One region of the Rahnella sp. Larv3_ips genome, then DNA from elsewhere that is predicted to be linked to it. Evidence: predicted binding sites of a transcription regulator. Region 1 holds the regulator's gene; each other region holds the start of a gene.
The links. The regulator LexA, encoded in region 1, represses DNA repair genes until DNA is damaged. The targets are predictions, from matches to a motif close to TNCTGTATGTACATACAGNA.
Positions count from the first base shown of each region.

Region 1 (7,677 bases):
TGCCGTCTGATGCGTATTGATAAGCCCATCGGTTCGCTGTTGCTGCTGTGGCCGACGTTGTGGGCGCTGTGGCTGGCCGGTGGCGGCATGCCTTCGGCTAAAATTCTCGTGGTGTTTGTGCTGGGGGTCTTCTTCATGCGCGCCGCCGGCTGTGTGGTGAATGATTACGCCGATCGCAAAATCGACGGCCACGTCAAACGCACTGCCAACCGCCCGCTGCCGAGCGGGACTATCAGCAGTACGCAGGCCAAAATGTTGTTTGTCGGGCTGGTGCTGGTGTCTTTCCTGCTGGTTCTGCTGCTTAACCGCATGACGATATTGTTATCTCTGGCCGGGCTGGCGCTGGCGTGGGTGTATCCGTTCATGAAGCGTGTCAGCCATTTACCGCAGTTTGTATTGGGTGCGGCTTTTGGCTGGGCGATCCCTATGGGGTACGCCGCCGTCAGTGAGACGCTGCCGCTGAGCTGCTGGTTATTGTTCCTGGCGAATATCTGCTGGACGGTGGCCTACGACACGCAATATGCGATGGTTGATCGCGATGATGATGTGAAGATCGGTGTGAAATCCACGGCAATTCTCTTTGGTCGTTTTGACACGCTGATTATCGGATTGCTGCAACTGGCGACGCTGGTTCTGATGGCCGTTGTCGGGCATCTTTCAGAGCTTGGCGCGCCATTCTACTGGTCGCTGCTGCTGGCCGCTGCGCTGTTTGTCCATCAGCAAAAGTTGATTGCTAAACGTGAGCGTGACGCCTGTTTTCTGGCCTTCCGCCAGAATAACTACGTGGGCCTGGTGCTGTTCCTCGGTATTCTGATGAGCCTTCAGGCGTTCACTTTCTAAGTTTTCAGCCAGCAGAGCGCGCATAAAAAAACGCCCGGACTTTTACAGAGTCCGGGCGTTTTGTTTTCTGCCATTCATCGCGTTACTGCGGGCGATCAGTGGTCAGTGTCGCGCACATCCATCTTAGGCTCAGCCGGAGGTTCCGTTGGCTGTGGCAGCTCTGAAGGCATACCGGCGCTCTCGATAGTGAGTTTGATATCCGGCGTCATCAGGTCACTCAGCATGATGTAAATCTCACGCGTTTGTTCCTGAATCGCATCCCCGCTATCGCTGATATAGCCTTCTGCGCGCAGAGTGCCGACCAGCGTCGAGAAGACGGCTTTATCGAAGAACTCAGGGGCATTGATGCCGTGCAACACTGACAGGCGCTGAGCCATAATCCGGCTCTCTTTTTCCAGCGCACCACGGTTGATGCTGGGATTCGTGGTGAGCAGCGAGAAGGTGATCGCATAACGTTGCAGCGTTTCACGCACACCCGCAGCCAGCAGTTGCAGCGTGCGGATACGCGCCGGGTTAAGCGATAACTCATCATCTTCCAGATGAATAATCTGCTGACGTGCCAGCTCAAGCGTCAGCACATCCAGCACCTGCGGCAGTTCGGCTTTGTCGAAATGCATAAACAGTTCAGCTTTCAGCATCGGATAAATCAGCTCAACCTGACGCAGTAATTCCGCGCGGCTAACCTGACGATGGTGCATCACAATGCTCGAAATCAGCGACGGCAACACCAGCATATGATGGATGTTGTTGCGGTAATACGTCATCAGCACGGCCTGTTCCCGCGGCAGAACGATGATGTCGCCAATGTTATCTTTTTCGACCTGGAACTTGTTCATGTTCAGCGCGTGATCGAGCAACTGATTAGCGGTCAGATCAGGCACGGTCGAATCCGCGTTATACGGCACATTGCGCAGCAATTGCAGATAACAGTCGATCTGTTCGGTCAGCTGTTCGCGGGTCAGTGAGCGCTGACGCGATGCCAGCAGCGCGGTACAACACAGGTTCATGGCGTTAGCCGCCGCTGAATTGTTGATACGCACCATAATCTGCTCAGCCAGATCCTGCACCGTTGGCGTCAGCCAGCTCGGACGTTGCGCTTCGATAGGGTCGATCGCTTCACGCCAGGTTGGTACGTTCTGGTTCAGGTAAGTGGTCAGATGCAGCGGCTCGCCGAAGTTCACATAACCCTGGCCGAGGTTGCGCAATTTACGCAGGCCATTGAGCATCTGGGTCAGGCTCTCTTTTTCTTTCGTCGCGCCGCGCAACTCTTTGGCGTAAGTGCCCACTTCCATCACGTGCTCGTAACCGATGTAAATCGGCACTAACGTAATCGGACGTGAACCGCCGCGCAGCATGGCCTGAATGGTCATTGCCAGCGTACCTGTTTTTGGCTCCAGCAGGCGTCCGGTGCGTGAACGGCCCCCTTCGACAAAGTATTCCACCGAGTAACCCCGGCTAAACAGTTCGCCCAGATATTCGCGGAAAACGGTCGAATACAGTTTGTTGCCTTTAAAGGTACGGCGAATGAAGAACGCGCCCAGACGGCGGAAAATCGGGCCGGCTGGCCAGAAATTCAGATTGATACCGGCAGCAATGTGCGGCGGCACCAGCCCCTGGTGATAAAGCACGTAAGACAACAGCAGGTAATCCATGTGGCTGCGGTGGCAGGGCACATACACGATTTCCTGTCCGTCTTGCGCTAACTGGCGGACGCGCTCGGCATTGTTGACGTTGATGCCCTTATACAGGCGGTTCCACGTCCAGCTCAGCACGCGGTCAGAAAGGCGCACGGCTTCATAAGAGAAGTTTGCGGCAATTTCTTCCATCAGTGCGATAGCGTTTTGCTGGGCTTTTTCGTGAGAAATTTTCTTGCTACGCGCTTCGTCTTCAATCGCTTTTTCGATGGCTTTAGAGGCCAGCAGCTTATTGAACAAATCCTGACGGGCAGGAAGACGAGGACCGACGGCCGCCAGACGCAGACGGGAGAAGTGCATACGCGCCACGCGGGCCAGTTTCTGTGCGATGGTTTTATCCGTCCCGTGCTCGGTCGCCATGTAGCGCAACGAAACGGTATTGGAGAAACGGACAAAGCTGTCGCGGCCCAGCCACAATACGGCGAAGAATTTCTGGATCCCGTTCAGCACGCGCAGATGCGGCGTGTCCTGACCTTCACGGCCTGGTGCCCGGCCGAACATCACCGAGACCGGCAACATCTGAATGTCTAATTCCGGGTTATTGCGGTGCAGGTCCAGATAGTCATGGAACAGCTTTACGGATTCCTGCTTCGGCGTGTAATACGAGAACACGCGCGGGCCTTCCGCGATAAACACGTGGCTTGGCAGCAGCGTTCCGTCGATATCCAGCGGGATCAGGGGATCGGGCAAATTCTGGGCGAGACACTGCGCACGCAGGGTCAGCAAATCTGCTTTGGAGTTATAAGGTAATACGTACAGGATCGGGCGCGTCGGGTCTAAGTGCAACTCGGTAACCGGATCTGTAGGTATGACTTTGCTCTTTACCAGCATCGAAAGCGGTAAATTCAATAATGTGTAATAAAGTCTACGCCAACCTGACATAAAAACGTGAAGCCTCTTGTTAGCCATTTCGCCGCAAGGATACCAGAAAGCTCAAATGAGATCTGTGGTGATGAGATACCATTAAACCGCTAAAATGCATCAAACACCCGAAGGACAACCCCTCAAGGATCAGTAACAGAATGGCGAACCAAGTCACTGGATTTACCCGAATTTATAAAGCAGCCGGTTACTCATGGAAAGGGCTGAAAGCGGCGTGGCAGAATGAAGCTGCCTTTCGTCAGGAAGCCAGCGCTGCTATCCCGTTAATTTTTCTCTCTTTCTGGTTCGATGTCAGCAGCATTGAACGCATCTTACTTATCGGCTCAGTGGTGCTGGTTTGCGTGGTCGAACTGCTCAACAGCGCCGTGGAATGTGCGATTGACCGCATCGGACCTGAGTTCCACGTTCTTTCTGGCCGTGCAAAAGATATTGGCTCGGCTGCCGTGCTGCTGACCATCATATTGGCGATTTTTGTCTGGGTCAGCATCTTTTGGCCGCGATGGTTCTGATTTGGAATCTGTCTTCCAGTAATCGTGCTTATGCACTGTTTTTATTCAATCTTAGGTTTTCATTGCCCGTTTAGCTGTATATACTCACAGCTAGACTGTATAAACAACCAGGGGGCGGAATGAAAGCTTTAACGACCAGACAACAAGAGGTCTATGACCTGATTCGCGATCATATCTCCACCACGGGTATGCCACCAACCCGCGCGGAGATTGCCGCTCGTCTTGGGTTCCGTTCCCCGAATGCTGCGGAAGAACATCTGAAAGCGCTGGCACGTAAAGGCGTGATCGAGATTGTTTCCGGCGCGTCACGCGGTATTCGTCTGCTGATGGAAGAAGAAGAAGGTTTACCGCTGATCGGCCGCGTTGCCGCCGGTGAACCTCTGCTCGCTCAGCAACATATCGAAGGGCATTATCAGGTTGATCCGGCGATGTTTAAGCCGAGCGCCGATTTCCTGCTGCGTGTCAGCGGTATGTCGATGCGTGATATCGGTATCCTCGACGGCGATTTACTGGCTGTTCATAAAACGCAGGACGTGCGTAATGGTCAGGTTGTCGTAGCCCGTATTGATGATGAAGTCACCGTGAAACGCCTGAAAAAACAGGGCAGCGTGGTGCAGTTATTGCCGGAAAACAGCGAGTTCCAGCCTATCGTGGTGGATTTACGTGAGCAGAATTTCAGTATTGAAGGGTTGGCCGTAGGCGTCATTCGCAACGGCGACTGGATTTAACCTTCGTACTTCGGGCTATCTCTGCGTTGGCTGCCTTCCCGAACCCTGGTCACATACTTGCGTATGCTCCCGGCGTTCGTTCAGTTGCCGCCTTGATGTAACTCGAATGACTGGGTCAAATTGTTGATCCAAAGGGTCATGTTTTTGATTTGCGGGTCGTGAGCCGCCTCTGACATACCGCTAAGCTTTAACGTTTCATCTCGTCGCCCCTCTCGGGGCGATGTCATTTACAGGCATATCCCGAACCTCCGGCATGAGATTCTCTATGCAACAACATTCCCTTCTGCAAAAGCTAAAACACACCTTTTTGAGCCCGACCGATAAAGCCCTCTGGATGCTCGCGCTACCGATGATTTTTTCTAATATCACCGTGCCGTTGCTGGGGTTAGTGGATACGGCAGTGATCGGTCATCTCGACAGCCCCGACTATCTTGGCGGCGTTGCGGTCGGTTCGATGATCACCACCTTCCTGTTTATGATGCTGCTCTTTCTGCGCATGAGTACCACCGGCATGACCGCTCAGGCGCTCGGTGCGCAAGACAACCTGTTGCTGGCCCGCGCGTTCGTACAACCCTTTCTTCTGGCCGTGCTCGCCGGTGTGGTGATTTTGCTTTTCCGCCATCCCCTGATGGAAGGCGCTTTTCACATCGTCGGCGGGAGCCAGTCTGTGCTTGAACAGGCGCGGCTTTTTCTGGAGATCCGCTGGTACAGTGCCCCCGCGTCTCTGGCAAATCTGGTGATTTTGGGTTGGCTGCTTGGTATCCAGTACGTGCGTGGGCCGGTAATGCTGCTGATTGCCGGTAATCTGCTCAATATCGTGTTGGATCTTTGGCTGGTGATAGGGCTTGGCTGGAATGTCCGTGGTGCCGCCACGGCCACGGCCTGCTCAGAATATTTCACGCTGTTTATCGGATTGTTTTTGGTCTGGCGCGTGATGCAGCGCCGGGGCATCAGTCCTGCGCTGTTAACCTCTGCCTGGCGCGGTGATCTGCGGCGGCTGTTAAGTCTTAACCGCGACATTATGCTGCGCTCACTGCTTCTTCAGCTGTGCTTTGCCTCACTGACCATTCTGGGTGCGCGTCTGGGCAGCCAGATTGTGGCGGTCAATGCCGTGTTGATGAATCTTCTGACCTTCACCGCTTTTGCGCTCGACGGTTTTGCTTACGCCATTGAAGCCCATTCAGGTGAGGCGTTTGGTGCCCGCAATCGCGAAAAATTGCTCAATGTCTGGCGTGCCGCATGCCGTCAGGCCGGGCTGGTCGCTCTGGCATTTGCACTGATATACGCGCTGACCGGTGAACAGATTATCAATGCGCTGACGTCATTACCGGAGCTGCGCCAGCTGGCCGATCGTTATCTTGGCTGGCAGATTGTTCTGCCGCTGGTGGCGGTGTGGTGTTACCTGCTCGACGGGATGTTTATCGGCGCCACGCGCGGAAGGGATATGCGTAACAGTATGGCGGTTGCTGCGCTGGGGTACGGGCTGACGCTGTTCACTTTGCCGATATTGGGTAACCACGCGCTTTGGCTGGCGCTGACGGTGTTCCTCGGATTACGTGGTATTGCACTGGGCTGGATATGGCACCGCTACTGGCAGCGCGACAGCTGGTTTTCATCGTCAGTTCACTGAATTAGCGGGCTTTTCAAACGGTGGGTAATCGCGGGTTGCCGTTATATCGTGCTTTGGAATAATCCTAATAATGGTTTTTATCCCTCCGATGGCAGGATAAATCGAAATTCTCTACTAACCTTTAAAGTGTTAAGCCCGAGCTGCAGCGGTAATCCGCAGCTCCACAACCCTAAGGTAACAGGAGATATTTTATGAATAAGGACCAAGCCGACGGTAACTGGAAGCAGTTTAAAGGCAAAGTAAAAGAAAAATGGGGCAAGCTGACCGATGATGACCTGACTGTCGTTGAAGGTAAACGCGATCAGCTGGTAGGGAAGATTCAGGAGCGTTACGGCTATCAGAAAGATCAGGCCGAAAAAGAGCTCAAAGATTGGGAATCAAGCAACAAATATCACTGGTAAAGCGCGACTCCCCCTCGCGTGTCAGTGACGTATCCTGAGATTTAGCTGCTCCTACCCGGAACGCTTCAGGATACGGGTACACGGATGTACCCAACTGCTTCACTGTACAAATTTGTGCAAAACATCCTTCACCTGAACATTTCACCCGCTAATGACCTTCCGCTTTAAACCCGACCCGTCAGCGTTTCTTCACCACAATTGAATGATCGTGATCGCAGTGATCGTGGCTTTCGCAGGTTTCAACGACTTTGCAGTCGCCGCACAAGCCATGCGCTTCGACCACGGAATGACGCAGTTCAAAACCCGAATCCAGTGCCAGTTTCGCTAAGCGTTCTTCGATGCCGTCAGTGGTTTTTTCGGTTACCAGCCCGCAGCGGTCGCAGATAAACAGCGCAGAGGTGTGGCTCGGCTCTTCGAAATGGTGGCACAGCACATAACTGTTGGCTGACTCGACCCGATGAATAAAGCCCTGTTCCAGCAGGAAATCCAGCGCCCGGTAAACGGTGGGCGGTTTAGCCTGTGGCTCGCTGACACGCAACAGATCCAGTAAATCATAGGCGCTGATCGCACCGGGTTGTTGCGCCATCAGACGCAGTACTTCCAGCCGCTGCGGGGTAAGGCGAACATTGCGCTGCTGGCAAAGTTCTTCAGCTTGTGAAAGTAATTTTTCCGGATTATTCAGGGTCATAGCAACGTTCTCTGAGCGCAGATGGGGGTCGATAAGCCACATCATGCGGCCATCATTGATTTTATCATGCTTCGGCCAAATCGACGAATTATGCGCCGTTCAGCCTGCCATCGCGTCCAGTGCCTTTTCCACATACAGATAGCCAATGCCCATAATTTGCTGCTCCCGGCTCAGCGTGCCCGGTGCAATATGCGTTGCCTGAGTTTTGACATGATCGGTACGGTCAAAAGGATTCAGGCCGCTTTGTGCGCAGACGGTTTTCAGCCAGGCATCACCAAAACCGCAACTGCGACCATAAAGATAAA
Region 1 covers NZ_MJIB01000003.1:509,610-517,286, reverse strand. Annotated here, with positions in the region: gene ubiA (4-hydroxybenzoate octaprenyltransferase) at 1-840, shown strand, start outside; gene plsB (glycerol-3-phosphate 1-O-acyltransferase PlsB) at 936-3,416, opposite strand; gene ED901_RS02375 (diacylglycerol kinase) at 3,557-3,925, shown strand; gene lexA (transcriptional repressor LexA) at 4,045-4,653, shown strand; gene dinF (MATE family efflux transporter DinF) at 4,919-6,283, shown strand; gene ED901_RS02360 (CsbD family protein) at 6,475-6,684, shown strand; gene zur (zinc uptake transcriptional repressor Zur) at 6,863-7,372, opposite strand; gene ED901_RS02350 (ROK family transcriptional regulator) at 7,472-7,677, opposite strand, start outside.

Region 2 (7,677 bases), on a different contig from region 1:
GAGGGTAATATTACTACGCTAATGAACTGAAAGTGACAACAGTCACAGTCTGTGACGAATTATTTAGTCTATGCATATTATGAAACAGGGTTAACAGTTCTCACATTCCTGTTCAACGGCTTGATTGCTTCTGTGTGACGCTTGCCACTATAATAAAAACCACGTTCTATTTTTTTTGAAACAAAACCAACGCGAGCAGGTAATTCACTCTATGGCTATCGCAGATCTTGATAAGCAACCCGATTCCGTTTCTTCCGTTCTGAAAGTTTTTGGTATTTTACAGGCGCTCGGAGAAGAGCGCGAAATTGGTATTACTGAACTTTCTCAACGCGTAATGATGTCGAAAAGCACGGTGTATCGCTTTTTACAGACGATGAAATCTCTGGGTTACGTCGCGCAGGAAGGGGAGTCAGAGAAATACTCACTGACGCTCAAATTGTTTGAGCTGGGCGCAAAGGCGTTGCAAAACGTTGATCTGATCCGCAGCGCTGATATTCAGATGCGTGAATTGTCACGCCTGACGCGCGAAACCATCCACCTCGGCGCGCTGGATGAAGATGGTATCGTCTACATCCACAAAATCGATTCCATGTACAACCTGCGTATGCATTCCCGTATTGGCCGACGCAATCCGTTGCACACAACGGCGATTGGTAAGGTGCTGATGGCCTGGGGTGACAAAGCCGAAGTGAGCGCACTGTTGCAGGAAATTGAGTTCACCCGCAGCACTGAAAATACCATTATGAATGCCGCTGACTTACAAACAGCGCTGGATCAGGTACGTGAACAGGGCTTTGGGGAAGATAATGAAGAGCAGGAGCAGGGCCTTCGCTGTATCGCCGTGCCGGTGTTCGATCGTTTCGGCGTGGTGATTGCCGGATTAAGCATTTCCTTCCCGACAATTCGTTTCTCTGAAGAAAGTAAGAGTGACTACGTTGCAATGCTGCATACTGCAGCGCGTAACATTTCAGAGCAAATTGGTTTCCACGATTATCCATTCTGAATTTGTGCCGGGCAGAACGACGTCTTCGCAAACGGAAATGATGATACGTGAAATGAAATGTTAAGCTCTGATTGAACGCCTGATGGTGTCGACTGTTTCACACTGGCCGTAGTCTCACAGAGATTACGGCTTTTTTATGTGACTGAATGACGCATCAGGCCCGATGTTAATGAACTGCGATGTGTGTTTCTGATTACTGAACATGTCGCCAAAGCCAGCGGTTTCGGCTGAACATGTTCAGCATTCAGAACTTAGCGGTGTGCCAGCTCAGCCGTTTCTTCTGAATCCATAACTGATTTATCAGTTTGTTTCATGATCTGGCTGGTGATCGTACCGGCTGTCATGGAACCACTCACGTTCAGTGCAGTACGTCCCATATCAATCAGCGGTTCCACTGAAATCAACAATGCAACCAGGGTAACCGGCAGGCCCATTGCCGGGAGCACGATCAGGGCTGCAAATGTTGCGCCACCACCCACACCGGCTACACCGGCAGAGCTCAGGGTGACGATACCCACTAATGTTGCAATCCACACCGGATCAAACGGGTTGATGCCGACCGTTGGCGCCACCATCACTGCCAGCATGGTTGGATATAAACCTGCACAACCGTTCTGACCAATCGTAGCACCGAAGGATGCGGCGAAGCTGGCGATGGATTCAGGAATACCCAGACGGCGAGTTTGCGCTTCAACACTTAGCGGAATAGTTGCTGCACTTGAACGGCTGGTAAAGGCGAAAGTGAGCACCGGCCACACTTTACGGAAGAATTTCATCGGATTCACGCCGGTGAAAGACAACAGAATGGCATGGACGACAAACATAATCGCCAGACCCAAATACGAGGCCACAACGAAGCTGCCGAGCTTAACGATATCCTGAATGTTGGAGCCGGCCACGACTTTGGTCATTAACGCCAGTACGCCGTACGGGGTCAGTTTCATCACCAGACGTACCAGTTTCATCACCCATGCCTGCAGGGTATCGATGAAGACCAGAACACGCGGGCCTTTTTCAGCATCGTCTTTCACCAGTTGCAGGGCAGCAACGCCCACGAAGGCGGCAAAGATCACTACGCTGATGATCGACGTCGGGCTTGCACCGGTCAGATCGGCAAACGGGTTCTTAGGAATAAAGGAAAGGATCAGCTGAGGTACACTCAGATCAGCCACTTTACCCACATAATTGGATTGAATCGCCGTCAGACGCGCTGTTTCTTGCGTACCTTGTACCAGACCTTCGGCGGTGAGTCCGAACAGACCGGTGACGAAGATACCCACCAGGGAGGCGATAAGCGTGGTAAACAACAGGGTACCGATGGTCAGGAAACTGATTTTGCCTAAAGAAGATGCATTATGCAGTTTCGCCACGGCACTGAGAATCGACACAAAGACCAGCGGCATTACGATCATTTGCAGTAACTGAACGTAGCCGTTGCCGACAATATTGAACCAGGTAATTGACGTTTTCAGAATCGGGTCATCTGAACCATAAATCAGTTGCAGTGCCAGACCGAATACAACACCCAGACCCAAACCGGCCAGGACTTTTTTTGCCAGGCTCCATTGTTTATGACGTGTTTGCGCCAGCAATAAAAGCAAAGCGACAAAAACCACTACGTTAAGAACGAGCGGAAGATTCATACCAAACTCCAGACTTATAGTTTTATATTTAAACGGGTGTTCCCAAAGGGATTGCACCATCCCATAGCGTTGGGGTGCAGAATATCAGTTTGGGTGCCCGATCATTTATATCCAAAAAGAATGCATTATAACTTTTTGATGGTTTTTGTATTTATTTTCACCACATCGTCGCTATTTCATTCTGATCAGATGAACAGCTTCAAAAGATGATTAAAAATGTCAGGATTGATTGCACCAATAATGGGCGTCCAGTCTGGCCAGAACAGCGTTAACCCCACCAGCATCAGACAGAGCGTTCGTTCCAGCTGATTGCCTTTCTGACTGTTAATGATGGGCAGACGAAAGCGCCACCGGCATGGCCAAAGCAGGGGAACCCCCGCTGGCGTGAGCATATCTGCAAGTATATGACTGAGATAACCAATGATCATGGCATGAAAAGCATCAGCCGGAATAACCCAGTCGTGGGGGAAATGCGTGCGTAGCAGGAAGATGCCGCCAATGACGGCCAGCAAACTGTGTGTAAAACCGCGATGCCCGAAGGCGCGTGCGATGGGATGAGAAATCCATTTCAGACGCTGGCCAATCAGAGATTTGGGATGATCGATGTCTGGCAACAGGCAGGTCAGTAATGAACCGGGAATAATATGCCACCAGTCGCCGTGCGCCAGCTCGGGAGAGAGCTGCGCCTTCTTGGCAAATACCGCACAGGCGATAGAAAAAATGAGGTGGCCTTCCGCCGTCATGACGCGTCCGAACTGGATAACTGTTATTTTATCCAGTATAAGTGAAACTGTCACAATCTTGAAAGCAGAACCCTGTAACTAATTGTCAACGGTATGATTAAAATGAAAAAGGCGTATAAAAATACGCCTTAATACTGTCACGTATTCTCAGTTAACGTGCCAGCCAGCCTCCGTCCACGGCAATGGTATATCCATTGACGTAATCAGACGCTTGAGAGGCCAGAAACACCACCGGCCCCATTACATCTTCCGGTAAACCCCAGCGTCCTGCAGGAATACGATCGAGGATCTCCTTGCTGCGTTCACCGTCTGAACGGAGCTGCTCAGTATTATTAGTCGCCATATAGCCCGGTGCAATAGCATTCACGTTAACCCCATGTTTGGCCCATTCATTGGCCATCAGTCGCGTAATGCCCATCACCGCACTTTTAGACGCTGTATACGAGGGCACGCGGATCCCGCCCTGATAGGACAACATTGAGGCAATGTTGATGATTTTCCCGCCGGTGCCTTGCTTAATAAACTGTTTAGCCACTGCCTGAGACATAAAGAATAACGTCTTACTGTTGACGTTCATCACGTCATCCCAGTTTTTTTCACTGAACTCAATGGCATCTTCACGGCGAATAATGCCTGCATTGTTAACCAGAATATCAATATGGCCGAACTCATTAACCGCCTGAACAATCAGTTCAGGAATGCCCTGAATACTGCTCAGATCGGCACGAAGATCCAGAAATCGGCGTCCGGTAGCCATGATTTTTTCAGCCGTTTCGCCTGGCTCAGAAACATTAATGCCCACGATGTCGCACCCGGCCTGCGCGAGTCCCAGCGCCATGCCTTGTCCCAGACCCGTGTTGCAACCGGTCACAATGGCGACTTTACCCGTTAATTCAAACGCATTGAGGATCATAATCAGAGTCTCTTTTGCTTCGGCACGTTCGCCTGAAGATTGGATGACTCCGCCATATCATGGCGGAGTCGCTGGATTAGCGAATTTCGCTGACTTTGACGTGATCCATATCGTCGAAGACCTGGTTTTCTCCCACCATGCCCCAGATAAAGGTGTAATTCTTAGTACCGACGCCGGAATGGATCGACCAGCTTGGTGAAATTACGGCTTGTTCGTTATGCACCAGCAGATGGCGCGTTTCCTGTGGTTTGCCCATCATATGGAAGACGGCGGTTTCTTCTTCCATGTTGAAGTAGAAATACACTTCCATGCGGCGTTCATGCGTATGGCACGGCATGGTATTCCACAGGCTGCCTTCTTCCAGCTTGGTCAGCCCCATGGTCAGCTGACAGGTTTCCAGCACGTCCGGAACAATGAATTTGTTGATTGTCCGGCGGTTGCTGGTGGCAGCATCACCGATGGTTTGCGGCGATGCTTCTGCCAGAGTGATTTTTTTGTTTGGGAAAGTGGTGTGCGCAGGGGCGCTGTTGTAATAGAACTTGGCGGGTTTTGTCGTATCGATGCTGCTGAATTCAACCTGTTTTGCGCCTTTGCCCACGTAGAGCGCTTCTTCATGACCAATCTCATACGTTGTGCCATCAACGACGATAATGCCAGGCCCGCCAATGTTGATCACGCCCAACTCACGGCGCTCAAGGAAATAGCTGACACCGAGTTGCTTACCGACTTCATCACCGACAGAAACCGATTTTTCAGCGGGCATTACGCCACCGACGATGATGCGGTCGATATGGCTATAGGTCATGGTGTAAGTATTTCTTTCGAAAATTTTCTCGATGAGAAATTCGCGGCGTAACTCAGCAGTATCGAGCGTTTTAGCGTGGTCGCTGTGAATGCTTTGACGAACTTGCATGTCGTGCCTCTTGTGCGTTGTGTTGTGCATATAAAGGAGGACTTGCCGGGCTAGTCTGACCGTTGCGTGGCAGTGACAGCGTACAGAAGCAGGAGAGCTCCCGGCTCGTCCGTGTTGCAGAAATCATAAGGTCATCGGTATATGAATTCAATAAAAATGAAATAACGTTTTATTTATTTTTGAGGCAGCTCAAGATTTCTGACATTAATCTGTTGTGATGTCAGTTTTAGTGCAGATAGCGCGAGGGATTTAGCAGGAGAGGAGGCGCAGCCGCAATAATGCGCTGCGCCTCAGGTTCAGCTGATGTGCGAAGGACGCAATTCTTCGAGAGTGGAAAGCCGGGTATCGGCAAGTGCCCAGCGCGGATCTGCACTGAACTCATGAGCCGGCACCACTATTGAGCGCATACGTGCCGCTTTCGTCGCGATCATGCCGTTAAACGAGTCTTCCAGCGTCACGCAATGCAACGGATCCACCTGTAACTGTGCGGCGGCGAGTAAGTAAACTTCCGGATGTGGCTTGCTGTAGGGTAAGTGTTCTGCAGAGACGCGAACCTGAAAATACGATTGCAGGTTAAACATTTCCAGTACGGTATCCAGCATATGCAGTGGCGATGCTGATGCCAGACCGATCTTCAGCCCCTGATCGCGGCAAAGCTCCAGCGCGTGCGTGACGCCAGGTAACAGCGGGCGAGTTTGTTCCACCCGTTCAAGGGTGCGGGCGATGACCATCGCCGATGCTTCTTCCTGGCTTGGGCCTTGCCACGGCAATACCTGATACCACATCCGCACCACCTGATCGATGCGCAAACCGAGGGTATCTGGCAGTAAATGGCGCTGTGAGATATCCACACCGAGGCTGCTAAAAACATCCAGCTCTGCCTGAACCCATAAAGGTTCAGAGTCAATCAACAGACCATCCATATCGAAAATTGCGGCGTTAACGGGGCGGGCATAGGCCATGCGGGCGAACTCCATATCAGTGAATTAGACTGTTACTGTATCACCGGCTGAGAAAGGGTTAAATCTGTTGCAAAAAATCCTAAAGCAGCCATTTTCAGGTCAGTATTTTGCTAACTGGTTAAAATGATGAGCGGTTCAGACTTTCTGTGGGTAAACTTAGCGGAAGATAAAGACGTCCTAACAAGGGGAATTCATGACGTACCAACAAGCCGGGCGTGTCGCGGTCCTGAAAAGAGTTGCCGGGTGGATAATTTTCATTCCCGCGCTGCTTTCCACATTGATTTCATTGCTTAACTTTATTAATGAACACACTAAGACTCAAGAGGGTATCAACGCGGTAATGCTGGATTTTGTCCATGTTATGGTGGACATGGCGCGTTTTAACACCACATTCCTCAACGTGTTCTGGTACAACTCGCCTGTGCCGTCACTGGGGCAGGGATTCACCAGCGCGAATATTATGTTCTTCGTTATCTACTGGCTGATCTTCGTCGGGCTGGCACTTCAGGCTTCTGGCGCAAGAATGTCACGTCAGGTGAAACATATTCGGGAAGGCATTCAGGATCAGCTGATACTTGAGCAGGCAAAAGGTGCAGAAGGGCGTACACGTCCCCAGATTGAAGAGCGCATAGTGATCCCCCGACATACCATTCTTGTGCAATATTTTCCGCTGTATATTCTGCCCGCCATCATTGCGGTTATCGGCTATTTCATTTTGAAATTATTAGGTTTACTGGGGTGACCCCGGTGAAACCGGCGGGTTAATTTAAGCCGCTTTGACGCATAAATAAGGCCTGAATATTTCAGTTATTCAGGCCTTATTCGTTTGTGCATTTACTCATGTATTCTGCTAATTAAAATCTTCGTGTAACAACCTTTCCACCGCGCGTTGCGCGACGACCTGATGCTGGCCACCGAATAAATTGCTGCGGTTCAGCAGATAATATAACTGGTATATCGGTTGCCTCGAAATGAAGTCATCGGGGAGCGGCGTCTTGCTCTGATAGCCGTCGTAAAGCTGAGGCGGAACGTTAGGATATAAAGGTAGCATCGCCAGGTCGCACTCGCGATCGCCCCAGTAACAGGCAGGATCGAAAATCACCGGACCGTTTTCAGAGAGTCCACAATTATGCGGCCATAAATCACCATGCAGCAGGGAAGGCTGAGGCTGATGGTTCTGTAGCCGTCCATGAACCATTGCAGTGATGTCATCTATATTGCCGAAAATCATGCCTTTTTCAGCTGCCAGCTGTAATTGCCAGCCGATGCGTTGTTCGGCGAAAAATGTTGCCCAGCGTCTCTGCCAGCTGTTGGGCTGAGGAAGCGTTGCCAGTTCATTATCGAAATCCAGCCCGAACTGCAGTTGTTCACTCCACTGGTGCAGTGCGGCAAGTTGTTGACCTAAAAGATAGGCATTATGCGCATCGAGCGATTTTTGCGGAATATATTCAAGTAACAAAAAACTGTAATCCCGGTCACTGCCCACGCCATAAACTTCAG
Region 2 covers NZ_MJIB01000008.1:41,808-49,484, forward strand. Annotated here, with positions in the region: gene kdgR (DNA-binding transcriptional regulator KdgR) at 212-1,003, shown strand; gene ED901_RS13415 (L-cystine transporter) at 1,255-2,646, opposite strand; gene ED901_RS13420 (metal-dependent hydrolase) at 2,832-3,389, opposite strand; gene kduD (2-dehydro-3-deoxy-D-gluconate 5-dehydrogenase KduD) at 3,541-4,302, opposite strand; gene kduI (5-dehydro-4-deoxy-D-glucuronate isomerase) at 4,379-5,215, opposite strand; gene hxpB (hexitol phosphatase HxpB) at 5,512-6,177, opposite strand; gene ED901_RS13440 (YniB family protein) at 6,371-6,919, shown strand; gene ED901_RS13445 (fructosamine kinase family protein) at 7,028-7,677, opposite strand, start outside.
Region 2: the regulator LexA is predicted to act here: its motif matches at 3,408-3,427, upstream of ED901_RS13420 (metal-dependent hydrolase).

Region 3 (7,677 bases), on a different contig from region 1:
CGCTGCTGTTCATCTCCGGTTTTGCTGCTAACCAGGCGATTCTGGCGGCGCTGATGCAAAGCGAGGATCGCGTGCTGGCGGATAAACTCAGCCATGCTTCCTTGCTGGAAGCTGCCGCCCATGCGCCTTCGCAGCTGCGTCGTTTTCATCACAACCAGCCGGGATCCTTACAGCGCTTGCTGGAAAAACCGGTGAACGGGGAAACGCTGGTGGTGACCGAAGGCGTGTTCAGCATGGACGGCGATGCCGCACCGCTGGCAGATCTGCATAACCTGTCCCAGGCGCACGGCAGCTGGATGATGGTCGATGATGCGCACGGGGTGGGCGTTATCGGCGAGGCAGGGCGGGGAAGTTGCTGGCAGCAGGGCATTCGCCCGGAACTGCTGGTGGTCACCTTCGGTAAAGCGTTCGGCTGTAGCGGGGCGGCGGTATTGTGTGATGATGCGACCGCAGATTACCTGTTGCAGTTCGCCCGTCATCTGATTTACAGCACCGCAATGCCCGCCGCACAGGTGTGTGCGTTACAGGCATCGCTGGCGCGGATCCAGCAAGACGACGGCCTGCGTGATAAACTGGCCGCCAATATTGCCCGTTTTCGTTCAGGTGCCGCCGGATTGCCTTATGCGCTGACCGGCTCGCAGACCGCGATCCAGCCCGTTATTGTGGGCGAAAATCAGCCCGCGCTGGATGTGGCCGCCAGGCTGCGCGAGCGCGGGTTGTGGGTCAGCGCCATCCGTCCACCGACGGTACCGCCGGGCAGTGCGCGGTTGCGTATCACGCTGACGGCGGCGCACGGGCCTGAAGATATCGATTTTTTGCTGGAGTCCCTTCATGGGTGCAGTCACTGAATTAGTGAATAAACAAGCGGTGGCCGACGCGTTCAGTCGTGCCGCCATCAGTTATGAAAACGCCGCACAACTGCAGCGTGACGTGGGGGAGGAATTGCTGTCTCTCGCCGCGCCTTATCTGAAAATGTACGGTCTGGACGGGACAGGGAATACCGTCGTGGATGCAGGCTGCGGCACCGGTTATTTCAGCCGCTTCTGGAAAGCGCAGGGGCATAATGTCATTGCGCTGGATCTCTCCGAAGGCATGTTAAACCGCGCCAGGGAACTGGATTCGGCTCAACAGTATGTGCCAGGCGATATCGAGCGCCTGCCGTTTGCGGATAACTCCGTCGATATCTGTTTCAGCAATCTGGCCGTGCAGTGGTGCAATGCATTGCCCCGTGCACTGGAAGAGATGCACCGCGTGACCCGCAACGGCGGGCTGGTGCTGTTTTCGACGCTGGCGGAAGGTTCGCTCAATGAGCTGGCCGCTGCCTGGATGAAAGTAGACGGACGTCGTCACGTGAACAAATTTCTCACGCCGGACAAAATTGCCGAGGCCTGCGCGCCGTATCGCCATGAAGTCACCTTCAGCGATCACATTGCAGAATTCCCGGACGTGATGTCGCTGATGCGCTCACTGAAAGGCATCGGCGCGACGCACATTAAAAATGGCCGTATCGGCGGGCTGGGTGGCCGGGAACGCCTGCAATTGCTGGAAAAACACTACGTTCGCCGCGACGGCATCCTGCCCCTCAACTACCGGCTGGTCTACGGCATTTTGCAGGTCGAAGAACTGATCCCACGCTGACCGACTCCTCCCCCTGTGAAAGGGGGAGGGAGCTAAACCCACACCAGATTTTTAGCAGAATAAATCATGACAAAATACTTCATCACCGGTACCGACACTGAAGTCGGTAAAACCGTCGCGACTACCGCATTTTTACAGGCCGCAGCGCGTGCCGGACACACCACTGCCGGGTACAAACCGGTGGCCTCTGGCAGTGAAATGACGCCGGAAGGAGCGCGCAACAGTGACGCGCTGGCGCTGCAGGCGTTCAGCACTGTGGGTTTACGTTATGACGAAGTGAATCCGTGCACCTTTATCGAACCGACCTCGCCGCACATCGTCAGCGAACTTGAAAAGCGTCCGATCGATCCGGCGGTGTTATCGCAAGGGTTGCGTCACCTCGAACCGCTGGCAGACTGGGTGGTGGTGGAAGGTGCAGGCGGCTGGTTTACGCCGCTCACCGCCAGTTACACCTTTGCCGACTGGGTGAAGGCTGAACAGTTACCGGTCGTGCTGGTGGTCGGTATGCGCCTGGGGTGTATCAACCATGCCGTGCTGACCGCGCAGGCCATCACACACAGCGGTTTACAGCTTGCGGGATGGATAGCCAACGATATACAGGAAACGGGGAAGCATCATCAGGCATATATCGATACGCTCACGCGTATGCTGCCTGCGCCACTGCTGGGCGAGATCCCGTACCTGCTAACCGGGCCTGACGGCAATCTGGGGCAATATCTCGATCTGACCCGCCTCGGCCACACTGAGCGTTAAAACCGGCTGTCAGAAGGTCAGATAGTCTTTGACCAGCGTATCGTCGAGCTGTGCCAGCGTGCCCTGCGCGACGTTACGCCCGCCATCAACCAGACAGAACCGGTCAGCGACGGTGCGGATAAAGGGCAGCTTATGGCCCACCAGCAGCAGCGTCAGGCCGAGATCACGGTTAAGGCGGTGAATGATATTCCCCATATTCGCTGCCATCGCCGCGCTGGTGTGCTCGGTCGGCTCGTCGAGGATCAGCAGTTCCGGCTGCTGAACCAGCGCGCGGCTGATCGCCAGTTGCTGTTGCTGGCTCTCATCCAGCTCTCCCGCCTTGCGCGCTCCCATCTCCTTAAGTACCGGAAACAGGTCGTACACCTGCTCAGGCACGCGACGCGTCTTATTCCGGCTGGACATCATGGCAATTTGCAGATTTTCATCGACGCTCATCTGCGAAAAAATCTGCCGCCCCTGCGGCACATAGCCAATGCCCATCTGCGCCCGGCTTTCTACCGGCAAATTCAGCAAACTTTGCGGTTCTTCATTGGCTGATTGCCAGAAAATCGCGCCGCTTTTCACCGGCAGATGCCCCATGATGCAGTTGATCAGCGTGGTTTTCCCCACGCCGTTTCTGCCGATAAGCCCGGTACATTGCCCGCGATAAAGCTCGAGATTGATATCCCAGAGAATGTGTTTTTGACCGTAATACTGATTAACTGATTTTACACTTAACATCAGACCTCCCTCGCTCACGGAGCTTTCCGCTGAACATCACTTTGACGGCCACTGTCATTTTTCTGACATTTTTATTCCACTGTTTGCACCTTACGCAGCGGAATGCTTCATAAAATCTCTCACAGCAGGGAATTTGCAACTCTCAGGCCAAGTTTCTTGTGGTGACAATAAAAAGAGAAGTTACCGGGCTGTTAACGCGGCAGCGGGCAGGGATTTCGGATTATTCATAAGCAATGCTCAGGTTTTGATGTGGTTCACAGTGCATATGGAGAATAGCGCTGCACTTTGCCAGTGCCGGGTTCACTGATTTTGGTGCAAGAGGGTGGGCATATTTTGTTCAGCCGTCCTTCAGAGTTGGGGTTTTGGTTTTTGCAAGAAACTTACGCCCTGAAATTCAGTCAAAATAGGCATAAATAAGGTGATAAAAAAGATAAAAAATAACTAAAAAAGACCACTCAGGGGTCCCGGATGCCTAAATGAGGTTTTTTACTAACTCCCGCTGTATGCGGCGCGCTGTGACTTATCCACTATTCCTGTGGATAACCTTGTGCATGAGAGTGAGAAAAGATGCTACAGGCGAGACGGGACGCGGGTTGCGCTCGGTTTGCCCGTATTCGCAGCTTTTTCATGAAGTGATTTATTATCAACAGGTTAGTTAAAAGCAATACGGTCACAATTCTGTCGTCTTCACTGTGTCAGTTTTCGTCAACCTGTTGTCAGTAAGTTATCAGATGATAAATTTTGGGGATAAATGTCATCTGATGGTGAAAAGAAGGGATTGTCATCACCTAAAAAAGTGCAGGTAAGGCAACCGGTTAAGCCTTGTGTGAAGAATAGTCATTGGAGGCTGGTTTTATATACAGTATTATAGCGGCGGTAAAAATCAAGAGTGGCAAAAAGCGCGGAGTCTTCCATACTCATTCACCGCCCACGGTCTTGTTCTTTTAGAATGGTCTTGTGCGTTTTCTTCTTCAGTCAGGTAGCCCGTCATGAGTAAAGTGTTCAAACTGCATTCCGAATTTAAACCATCAGGCGATCAGCCCGACGCGATACGTCGTCTCGAAGAGGGGCTGGAGAACGGCCTGGCCCATCAGACGCTGCTCGGTGTAACCGGCTCCGGCAAAACCTTTACCGTGGCGAATGTGATCGCCGATCTGAACCGCCCGACGATGGTGCTGGCGCCCAACAAAACGCTGGCCGCACAGCTCTACGGCGAAATGAAAGAGTTCTTCCCGGACAACGCCGTCGAATATTTTGTCTCTTACTACGATTACTACCAGCCCGAGGCGTATGTCCCGAGCTCTGACACTTTTATCGAAAAAGATGCCTCGGTAAACGAACACATTGAGCAGATGCGTCTTTCGGCCACGAAAGCACTGCTGGAGCGTCGCGACGTGATCGTGGTGGCGTCAGTGTCGGCGATTTATGGTCTGGGCGATCCGGATCTGTATCTCAAAATGATGCTGCATCTGACCAAGGGCATGATTATCGATCAGCGCTCTATCCTGCGCCGTCTGGCCGAACTGCAATACGCCCGCAACGACCAGGCGTTTCAGCGCAGTACCTTCCGCGTGCGCGGCGAAGTGATTGACGTCTTCCCGGCGGAGTCAGACGATCTGGCGGTGCGCATTGAGCTGTTTGATCAGGAAGTTGAACGGCTGTCGCTGTTTGATCCACTGACCGGTCAGGTTCAGCATGAAGTGCCGCGTTTCACCATCTACCCTAAAACGCACTACGTGACGCCACGCGAGCGTATCGTGCAGGCGATGGAAGACATCAAAATCGAACTGGCCGACCGGCGCAAAGTGCTGCTGGACAACAACAAGCTGCTGGAAGAGCAACGTATCAGCCAGCGCACGCAGTTTGATCTCGAAATGATGAATGAACTGGGCTATTGCTCCGGTATCGAAAACTACTCGCGCTATCTTTCTGGCCGCGGGCCCGGCGAGCCGCCACCGACGCTGTTTGACTATCTGCCCGCCGATGGCCTGCTGATTGTCGATGAATCCCACGTCACCATTCCGCAAATCGGCGGCATGTACAAAGGCGACCGTTCGCGTAAAGAAACTCTGGTGGAATACGGATTCCGTCTGCCGTCCGCGCTGGATAACCGCCCGATGCGCTTTGAGGAATTCGAAGCCGCCGCCCCGCAAAGTATCTACGTCTCGGCGACGCCCGGCACCTATGAGATGGAAAAATCCGGTGGCGATGTGGTGGAACAGGTGGTGCGTCCGACCGGTCTGCTCGACCCGCTGATTGAAGTGCGCCCTGTAACAACTCAGGTGGATGACCTGCTGTCTGAAATTCGCAAACGTGTTGCCATCAATGAGCGTGTGCTGGTCACTACGCTGACCAAACGGATGGCGGAGGATTTGACCGAGTATCTGGAAGAACACGGCGAGAAGGTGCGTTACCTGCACTCTGACATCGATACCGTGGAGCGCGTGGAGATCATCCGTGACCTGCGTCTCGGCGAATTTGACGTGCTGGTCGGCATCAACTTACTGCGTGAGGGGCTGGATATGCCGGAAGTGTCGCTGGTGGCGATCCTCGATGCGGACAAAGAAGGCTTCCTGCGTTCGGAACGATCGCTTATCCAGACCATTGGTCGCGCGGCGCGTAACCTCAACGGTAAAGCCATTTTGTACGGCGACCGCATCACCAAATCGATGGCAAAAGCTATCGAAGAAACAGAGCGACGCCGTGCCAAACAGGAGCAGTACAACCTGGAAAACGGCATCACGCCGATGGGCCTGAACAAAAAGATTTCCGACATTCTGCAACTCGGTCAGCCTAAGACCAAAAAGAACAAAGACAAGCGGGATGCCGAAGCGGCGCAAACCTTCAAGTCACTTACGCCAAAAGCGCTGGAGCAGCGCATCAAAGAGCTGGAAAGCAAGATGTATGCGCATGCCCAGAATCTGGAGTTCGAAGAGGCAGCCAATACGCGCGACGAACTGCATGCCCTGCGCGAACAGTTTATCGCCGTTTCGTAAACTCCGCCGCGCGCAGTGCCGGCAACGAACAAAAGTGCTAGACTGCGCGCCCTGAATTTTGTTGAGTGAGCTTGCTGATGACTGATACACCACAAAACCCCGGTGCGGCGAAAGACCCGCTGCACGGCGTCACGCTGGAAAAACTGCTGACAACGCTGGTGGATAACTTCGGCTGGCCGGCGCTGGCTTCGCAGGTGAATATCAACTGCTTTAAAAGCGACCCCAGTGTGAAATCCAGCCTGAAATTCCTGCGCCGTACCCCCTGGGCGCGCAAGGAAGTCGAAACGCTGTATCTGGATTTTATCGAAGGCCACCTGCGTCCGGACATGACGCGCAGCAAACGCCGCACACCGCTGTCGGCGCAGGCGCCGCAAAAGCCTAAAGTCAGCACCGCCAGCCCGGCGGCTGACAGCCCGTGGAATAACCATCCGCTGGTGAAAAAGTAATTCAGGTTTTTCTTTTGAGGGGGAAGGATTTTGGCAGAGCAAAATGTACTGATTGTCGTGGACATGCAAAATGGCGTTTTTGCCTCTCAACGGAGGGATCGTGCCGGACGTGTTGCGCAGATTAACCGTCTGATTGACCAGGCCGGTCGCGTTATCTTTATCCAGCACGCTGAAGGCGACATGATCGAGGGCAGTGCGCTGTGGGATCTGTTGCCGGAACTGCATCGCCCGGATGACGCGATTTCCGTAACCAAGACGGCCTGCGACTCGTTTTACCGCACCGGGCTGGAAGCGGTTCTCAAAGACCTGCAGGCCACGCGCTTTACGGTGTGCGGTTGCGCGACCGATTATTGCGTTGATACCACCATCAAAGTCGCGGCCAGCAAAGGCTATGCGGTTACCGTCGCTTCCGATGCCCACACTACCGGCGACCGGACGCACGTGACGGCGAAGCAACTGATCGCTCAGCACAATGAGGTGTGGCAAGAACTGTCGGTACCGGGCAATCCGGTGACGGTGAAAACCACGGCGCAGATCCTCGCAGACTGGCAGTAACGCATTCCCCCGATTCTGATATGACAAAGGCCGCATTGCGCGGCCTTTTTGTTTTTGATGGGGTTGGGTTTATTGCATCTTTTGCAGCGCTTCTTCCAGCGCCATTCGCAGCATTTCGCGATCATGGCGATACGGAATATCGCTGGCTTCCAGCGGGCTTTGAATAACCAGATGCTCAGTGGCGCAGTGGCCTACCTGCACTTTGGGTCCGACAATCGCGGCATCGGCGCGGCGGCCAATACGTTTCTCAATCATCTCCAGTTTATCGTCAAGCGTCAGGGATGCGGCAGCCACGCTCAGTTCTTTGCCCAGATTACCGATATACACAATGTGCGCGCGGCTGCGGCGCAGGGCCGAGGTGAGATCGTTCATCAGTAACAGCGGCATCAGGCTGGTGTAAAAACTGCCCGGCCCGATCAGGATCAGATTGGCTTCGGCAATCGCCAGTAATGCTTCACGCGTGGCCGGAACCTGCGGTTCAAGGCGCAGTTCGCGCGGTGTCTGCTGAAGTTTATCAACATTCACCTCGCCATGAACCGTTTCACCGTCGGCGTCGATGGCCGTCAGAT
Region 3 covers NZ_MJIB01000005.1:315,278-322,954, reverse strand. Annotated here, with positions in the region: gene bioF (8-amino-7-oxononanoate synthase) at 1-848, shown strand, start outside; gene bioC (malonyl-ACP O-methyltransferase BioC) at 832-1,638, shown strand; gene bioD (dethiobiotin synthase) at 1,705-2,391, shown strand; gene ED901_RS10230 (ABC transporter ATP-binding protein) at 2,401-3,111, opposite strand; gene uvrB (excinuclease ABC subunit UvrB) at 4,101-6,107, shown strand; gene ED901_RS10220 (VF530 family DNA-binding protein) at 6,185-6,553, shown strand; gene ED901_RS10215 (isochorismatase family protein) at 6,584-7,108, shown strand; gene yvcK (uridine diphosphate-N-acetylglucosamine-binding protein YvcK) at 7,178-7,677, opposite strand, start outside.
Region 3: the regulator LexA is predicted to act here: its motif matches at 3,957-3,976, upstream of uvrB (excinuclease ABC subunit UvrB).

Region 4 (7,677 bases), on a different contig from region 1:
ATACCACCAGTTCTGACTGGCCCTGTAACCACGACGTCAACTGCATCCGGTAATCACTGCGCAGAGCGGTCAGTTCGCGTCCGGCGGGTTTACCTGCGCGATAGAACATCACCGGCAGGAGCAGCATCAGAATCATCATGATGCCGCCGAGCGTCAGGGCCAGTTTCACGTCAAGGAAACTCAGCCCAAAGGTCACCAGCGCAATCACCACCAGAGCGCTGATCAACGGAGAGATAACACGCAGATACAGATGATCCAGCGTATCCACATCGGCGACCAGCCGGTTCAGCAGATCAGCCTGACGAAACCGCGCAATGCCACCCGGCGACAGCGGCATAATTTTAGTGAAAGTGAACACGCGCAAATGCGCCAGTACGCGGAAGGTCGCATCGTGGCTGACCAGGCGTTCAGCGTAACGCCCCGCAGTACGAAATATTGCGGCACCGCGCACACCGGCTGCCGGAAGCATGTAATTGAACGTGTACAACCCGGCGATACCGGCAACGGCAGAGGCCGCCAGGAACCAGCCAGAGAGCGTCAGCAGGCCAATGCTGGCGAGCAGGGTCACAATCGCCAGAATGATACCCAGTGACAGACGGAACCAGTGACGGCGATACAGGGCGAGATAAGGCAGAAGAATTTTCATGATTACAGCTCCTTACTGCGCTGAGACAACAGGCTGGCAAATAATCCGCCCTGAGCAACCAGATCAGGGAAGGTGCCACGCTCAGCGATCTGACCTTTGTCCATTACCCAGATTTCATCATAGTCACGGGTGTCCTCCAGCTGATGGGTGACCAGCAGGGATGTCTGGGCTTCAGACGCTTCGTTCAGCGCGCTCATCACGCGTTTTTCGCTATGCGCATCGAGGCTTGCGGTAGGTTCGTCCAGCAACAATAATTCGCAGGGAGAGAGCAGGGCACGGGCCACGGCGACACGCTGTGCCTGACCGACCGACAAACGTGCCGCACTGTCGCCCAGTTCGGTTTCAAGCCCCTGAGGCAGCAGTGGTAAAAATTCACTGACATACGCACGCTCTATGGCTGACTGGAGTTGCTGCTCGCTGACATCCGGCTGATTCAGCAGAATATTGTCACGCAGGGTATGTTCGGGCAGATGTGGATTCTGTCCGACCCAGCTGAGCCGCTTACGCCATTCCTCATTGCGCAAGGTTTTCAGTTCAATGCCGCTGACCGTCAGCGATCCCTGATAAGGCAAAAAGCCCAGCAGGGCATTGAGCAGCGAGCTTTTACCGGCACCGCTCAGCCCTACAATCGCAATGCGTTGGCCAGGATGAATGTTGAACGTCAGCGGGCCGGCGAGCGTTTTGCCCTGCGGCGATTGAATCAACATCTCGCGGGCGTGCAGTGACACTTTCTCACCCTGTGGCCAGTTCTGGCTGCCGTCGCCCATCTCTGCACTTTCGGCTGTCAGGAACGTCACCAGACTTTCTGCTGCACCCACCGCCTGCGCTTTGGCATGATAAAAGGCACCCAAATCACGCAGCGGCTGGAAGAATTCAGGGGCGAGGATCAGCACCAGAAAACCGGCAAAAAGGGTGACCGGCGTGCCATAGCTGCCGAAATTCAGTTCGCCGAGATAAGAGAAGCCGAAGTAAACCGCCACAACGGCGATAGAGATTGACGCGAAAAATTCCAGTACGGCGGAGGAGAGGAAAGCCAGGCGCAGAACGTCCATGGTGCGCGCACGAAAGCTTTCGGTAGAGCGTTTGATCTGATCGATTTCCGCAGTGCCGCGGTGGAAGAGGCGAAGGGTATCGAGGCCGCGCAGGCTGTCGAGGAAGTTGCCGCTAAGACGCGCGAGGGCGACAAAGTTGCGACGATTCGCATCGGCTGCACCCATACCGACCAGCGCCATGAAAATCGGGATCAGCGGCGCAGTGACCAGCAGAATCATCCCTGCCGCCCAGTTGATCGGGAAAATGCTGACCAGAATCAGCAGCGGAATGATCCCCGCAAGAGCGATTTGTGGCAGATAGCGGGCATAGTAATCCTGCATATCTTCGATTTGTTCAAGAATGATGGTCGCCCAACTGCCCGCCGGTTTGCCCTGTATCCAGGCTGGCCCCAGTTTTTCCAGACGATCGAGCACTAATTTACGCATCTCCTGACGAATGACACGTCCGCAAATAAAGCCCACCTGTTCCCGCAGCCAGCTCACCACGGCACGCAAAACAAAGGTCAGCGCCATCAGCAGGAAACTTTGCAGCAAGTCTTCACGGGGCGTGTGCTGGATAATCAGGTTGTGCAGCAGACCGGCCATCAGCCATGCCTGCGCCAAAATCAGTAAACCCGAGAGTAAACCCAGCATCATAGACAGACGGATCCAGCCTTTGGCGCGTGAGCTTTGTTGTTTTAACCAGCGGATAAGTTCTTGTTGTCGTGTTTTATTCATCAGGCATCAGTCTGTGCAGCTATCCGGTTCGGAGGCTGAACATGTTACATGCTGAGGGGAGAAAACAAAAAGAATAAGGCGGCCAGATAGCCGCCTTATTCATCAGGATGATGGAAAATAAAACGCAGAAAAGAGGATTACAAATCCGGTGCTTGCGATAAGCCATCCAGATAACGCTCAGCATCCAGTGCGGCCATACAACCGGTCCCGGCGGACGTGATCGCCTGACGGTAGATATGGTCCATTACGTCACCCGCGGCAAAAACACCCGGGATGCTTGTTTGCGTGGCATTGCCGTGCGAGCCGGACTGCACTTTGATGTAGCCGTCTTTAAGCTCAAGCTGGCCTTCGAAAATGCCGGTATTCGGGCTGTGACCGATAGCGATAAATACGCCCGCGACGTCAACCTGGGATTTTTCATCGGTACGGACATCCATCAGGCTTGCGCCCGTCACGCCCATCTGATCGCCGACCACTTCGTCCAGCGTTTTGTGGGTGTGAAGAACAATGTTGCCGCTGGCGACTTTGTCATTCAGGCGATCAACCAGAATTTTTTCAGCACGGAAACTGTCGCGGCGGTGAATTAAATGGACTTCTGAGGCGATGTTAGCCAGATAAAGCGCTTCTTCCACAGCGGTATTCCCGCCGCCCACAACGGCCACTTTCTGATTGCGGTAGAAGAAACCATCGCAGGTGGCACAGGCTGAGACGCCACGGCCTTTAAACGCTTCTTCGGATGGCAAACCAATGTAACGGGCAGAGGCGCCGGTGGCGATGATCAACGCATCACAGGTGTATTCGCCGCTGTCGCCCGTCAGACGGAACGGACGATTTTGCAGATCCACCTTGTTGATATGGTCGAAAATGATCTCGGTGTTGAATTTAGTGGCGTGCTCATGCATGCGATCCATCAATGCCGGACCGGTCAGACCTTCGGGATCTCCCGGCCAGTTTTCCACTTCGGTGGTTGTGGTCAGCTGACCGCCTTTTTCCACGCCGGTAATCAAAACAGGATTGAGGTTGGCGCGCGCTGCGTAAACCGCGGCGGTATAACCTGCCGGGCCAGAACCTAAAATCAATAATTTACTGTGTTTAACCGTACTCATGGGCAATCTAACTCCGCGATGGTGACTAGCGATAAGCGATTGTAGGGAAAACTGCGTGTTAAAAAAAGCAAACTCAGATGTTGTTAGCGATTTGTCTGATAGTTTTTACTGCGCAACCGGCGTAAAAAGGATTTCGCGCTTCACCATGTTTCAGGTAACTGATTGATGGTAAGCATAAAAAACCAGCATGTCTGAGTGTCGGGATAGTCTGGACGTTGTCTATAACACGCTAAAATAGCCACATATCACGGTAATTTGTAGGGATATGGCTGAAATAACGTGTGAACGGAATTGTTATTGTTCAAAGAGAAAAGATAGCTAAAAAGGGGGCGGTGGCTTTTCAATCTGGCACGTTCTTCTGATTTTGCTTCTTTTACTTTGACAATCCGCTGTGCATTTGCGAAAACATCAGGGTAAGAAGAAATTAACTGCCTGTCAGTGACTTAAATTTATCCAAATGGCTGCTACCCGACCCGTTCTGGTGTTGCTTTTGGGTTTTTGTGTTGCCACAGGGTTTGGTGAATCAGATTGGTTGTTTCCAATCTATTAATTCCACAGAGTTATTTCTTTTGAGTGTCCGGTTTTGGCCGTGTTCCTTATGACAGGGGATAAACACGGCTTTTGGATGCGTAAACCTTAATAATCGGGTCTTCGCTTGGGACAACCCTTAGACATTGAAGTTGGCTGGGGTAGGCAGGTGCAGGGAAGGACAGCAGAGAGACAATAATAATGGTAGACAACAAAAAACGTCCGGGAAAAGATCTCGACCGTATTGACCGTAACATCCTCAACGAACTTCAAAAGGATGGCCGGATTTCAAACGTCGAGCTTTCCAAACGTGTGGGATTATCTCCAACGCCATGTCTGGAGCGCGTTCGTCGTCTGGAACGTCAGGGCTTCATTAATGGTTATACCGCACTGCTTAACCCACATTATCTTGATGCATCGCTGCTGGTTTTTGTTGAGATAACCCTCAACCGCGGTGCGCCGGATGTGTTTGAGCAGTTCAATGCGGCAGTACAAAAACTCGAAGATATTCAGGAGTGTCATTTGGTTTCAGGGGATTTCGACTACCTGTTGAAAACCCGCGTACCGGATATGTCTGCTTACCGTAAGCTGTTAGGTGAGACATTGCTTCGTCTGCCGGGTGTTAACGACACCCGTACCTATGTGGTAATGGAAGAAGTGAAACAGACGAATCGCCTGGTCATCAAGACCCGGTAATTGTCAGGTGCAAAACCTTGTAACTTTAGCTACACTCCTGTGTATCTATACAGCTATGGCGCCGGGGTCAACTCTCGGCGCTGTTGCTTTTTCTCAGTTCACAGGAACCTGGAGAGCCTTTCTTGAGCCAGGAATATACAGAAGATAAAGACGTTACCCTCAAAAGACTGAGCAATGGCCGCCGTATTGTGGAGGCGTTGCTGGTTGTGGTGGCGATATTTGCTGCGTATTTGATAGCAGCACTGGTGAGTTTTAACCCCTCAGATCCAAGCTGGTCGCAAACCGCCTGGCATGGGCCTATTCATAACTGGGGTGGCGGCGTTGGCGCGTGGATGGCGGATACGCTGTTCTTCATCTTTGGCGTTTTTGGTTACGCGATCCCCCCTATTATCCTGTGTTTGTGCTGGGCGGCTTTCCGTCAGCGCGATAATCAGGATTTCATCGACTATTTTGCCTGGTCGCTGCGTCTCATTGGGACGCTGGCGCTTATTGTCACGTCTTGCGGACTGGCCTCAGTCAACATCGATGACCTCTATTATTTCGCCTCTGGCGGAGTGATCGGCAGTTTGCTGAGCACGGCGATGACACCCTACTTTAACAATGTCGGTGCCACGCTGGTTCTGCTGTGTGTCTGGGCTGCCGGACTGACGCTGTTTACCGGCTGGTCATGGCTGACCATCGCTGAGAAAATTGGTGGTGCAGTGCTCGGTGTCACTAATATTGTGACCAACCGTTCACGCCGTGACGACGATGAGTATTATGACGACGAACACGATGATCCGTTGCTGGAAGAAGAGGGTGATGCAAAACCGGTAGCGCATGCTGCTCCGGCAACTGTTGCAGCGACAACTGCAGCCGCATCACCTGTGGCAGCCGCGCCTGCAGATGAAGATGACGTGCTGTTCTCGGCCCCGTCAGTGAATGAATCTGCCCCTCAGCCCGCAATGGCTGATGCCGCGCCGGTGGCTGAAACGTCGCCCGTTGCACCTGAGGCCGTCAGTCGTTATGCCGCAGAGCCGCCGGTCGCGAATATTGCACCACCTCCTGCAGCCCATGAACCTGCCGCGCCGCCGTTATACAGCTTCGAAATTCCGGAAGAAACACCGGTACCGCGCCATCCTCAGCCTGTTCAGCAATCGCCGTCACCGGTGCAACCTGAACACAATGAAGATGACGGGCCACGTATGGGTAACTGGCAGACCGCGGCGGAACACAACACCCGTTCGCCGTTTGACTTCAGTTCGCCAACACCTGACAGCGCTCACGCTGCGAGTGTGGCTGCCACGGCAGCGCTGGCAACCGGTCTGGCGCAAGCCGGGCAGTCTGCCGCGTCCACTGCCGGTAATACTTTCATGCCTGCATTCAGCGCCGTCAGTGATGAAAATCCGCAGGTCAAAAAAGGTTTTGGCCCTGAATTGCCAAGACCGAACCCTGTGCGGATCCCGACGCGTCGCGAGCTGGCATCCTACGGGATAAAACTGCCTTCACAGCGTATGGCTGAGCAGCAAGAGCAAACGGCGCAGCAGAGTGCCACTCAGGAACCGGTCTATCAGGACGAGCAGTCTCTGGCGGATGAAGCTGCGATGCAGGAAGCCGCATTACGTCAGGCGTTTTCCGATCAGCAGCAACAGCGTTACGGCGAAACGGCTGCGCAAGATGAGCCTGATGATGAGGCGGCCTTGCAGGAAGCGGAATTGCGTAACGCATTTGCTGCACGTGAACAGACCCGTTACCAGCAAGACGTTGAGCCGCAAAGTGGCGTAGTTCAGCATCATCATTCTCAGGCAAATGATCCACAGCAGCAGCGGGCAGAGTCCGCAACGTCTGCAGCGGATGATTTTGCCGCTGCGGCCATGAAGCTCAGCCAGCATGACGCATTCAGCTTCTCGCCAATGGCTGATCTGGTCGACGATACGCCTTCCGAGCCGCTGTTTACCTTGTCTGCGCAGGCAGAAGAAGAACCGCAGCCCGCAGCATTTGCACAAGAACCTTACCAACGGCCGCAATCGCCTCAGCCTGTGCAACATGCGCAAGAGTATGAAGCGCCGCGCCAGTCACCGCCTGCGGCTAAACCGGATATGGATAGCCTGATCCACCCATTCCTGATGCGTCACGAGCAGCCGCTGGTAAAACCTACGACGCCATTGCCGTCACTGGATTTACTGACGTCTCCGCCGGCAGAAGCTGAGCCTGTGGATGAATTTGCGCTTGAGCAGATGGGTAACCTGATTGAAGCGCGACTGAACGATTATCGTATCAAAGCGGACGTCGTCGGCAAATTGCCGGGGCCGGTGATCACCCGATTCGAGTTGGATCTGGCACCGGGTGTAAAGGCAGCGCGCATTTCGAACCTCTCGCGTGACCTTGCGCGTTCGTTATCTGCTGTCGCAGTCCGCGTTGTGGAAGTCATTCCAGGTAAACCTTATGTGGGCCTTGAGTTACCGAATAAAAAGCGTCAGACCGTGTATCTGCGGGAAGTGTTGGACTGCGCTAAGTTCAAAGACAGTCCTTCGCCATTGACTATCGTATTGGGTAAAGATATTTCCGGCGAGCCTGTGGTGGCCGATCTGGCGAAAATGCCGCACTTACTGGTGGCGGGTACCACCGGTTCCGGTAAATCGGTAGGCGTTAACGCCATGATCCTCAGCATGCTCTATAAGGCTACGCCTGAAGAAGTGCGCTTCATCATGATTGACCCGAAAATGCTCGAGTTATCTGTGTATGAAGGCATCCCGCATTTGCTGACGGAAGTGGTTACCGATATGAAAGACGCCGCTAATGCGCTGCGTTGGTGTGTCGGTGAGATGGAACGCCGCTACAAACTGATGTCAGCGCTGGGTGTCCGTAATCTGGCCGGTTATAACGAACGTATTCAGGAAGCGGAAGCCATGGGCCGCCCGATCCCTGATCCATTCTGGAAGCCGGGCGACGG
Region 4 covers NZ_MJIB01000004.1:127,629-135,305, forward strand. Annotated here, with positions in the region: gene cydC (cysteine/glutathione ABC transporter ATP-binding protein/permease CydC) at 1-646, opposite strand, end outside; gene cydD (cysteine/glutathione ABC transporter permease/ATP-binding protein CydD) at 649-2,415, opposite strand; gene trxB (thioredoxin-disulfide reductase) at 2,553-3,521, opposite strand; gene lrp (leucine-responsive transcriptional regulator Lrp) at 4,251-4,745, shown strand; gene ED901_RS03070 (DNA translocase FtsK 4TM domain-containing protein) at 4,868-7,677, shown strand, end outside.
Region 4: the regulator LexA is predicted to act here: its motif matches at 4,781-4,800, upstream of ED901_RS03070 (DNA translocase FtsK 4TM domain-containing protein).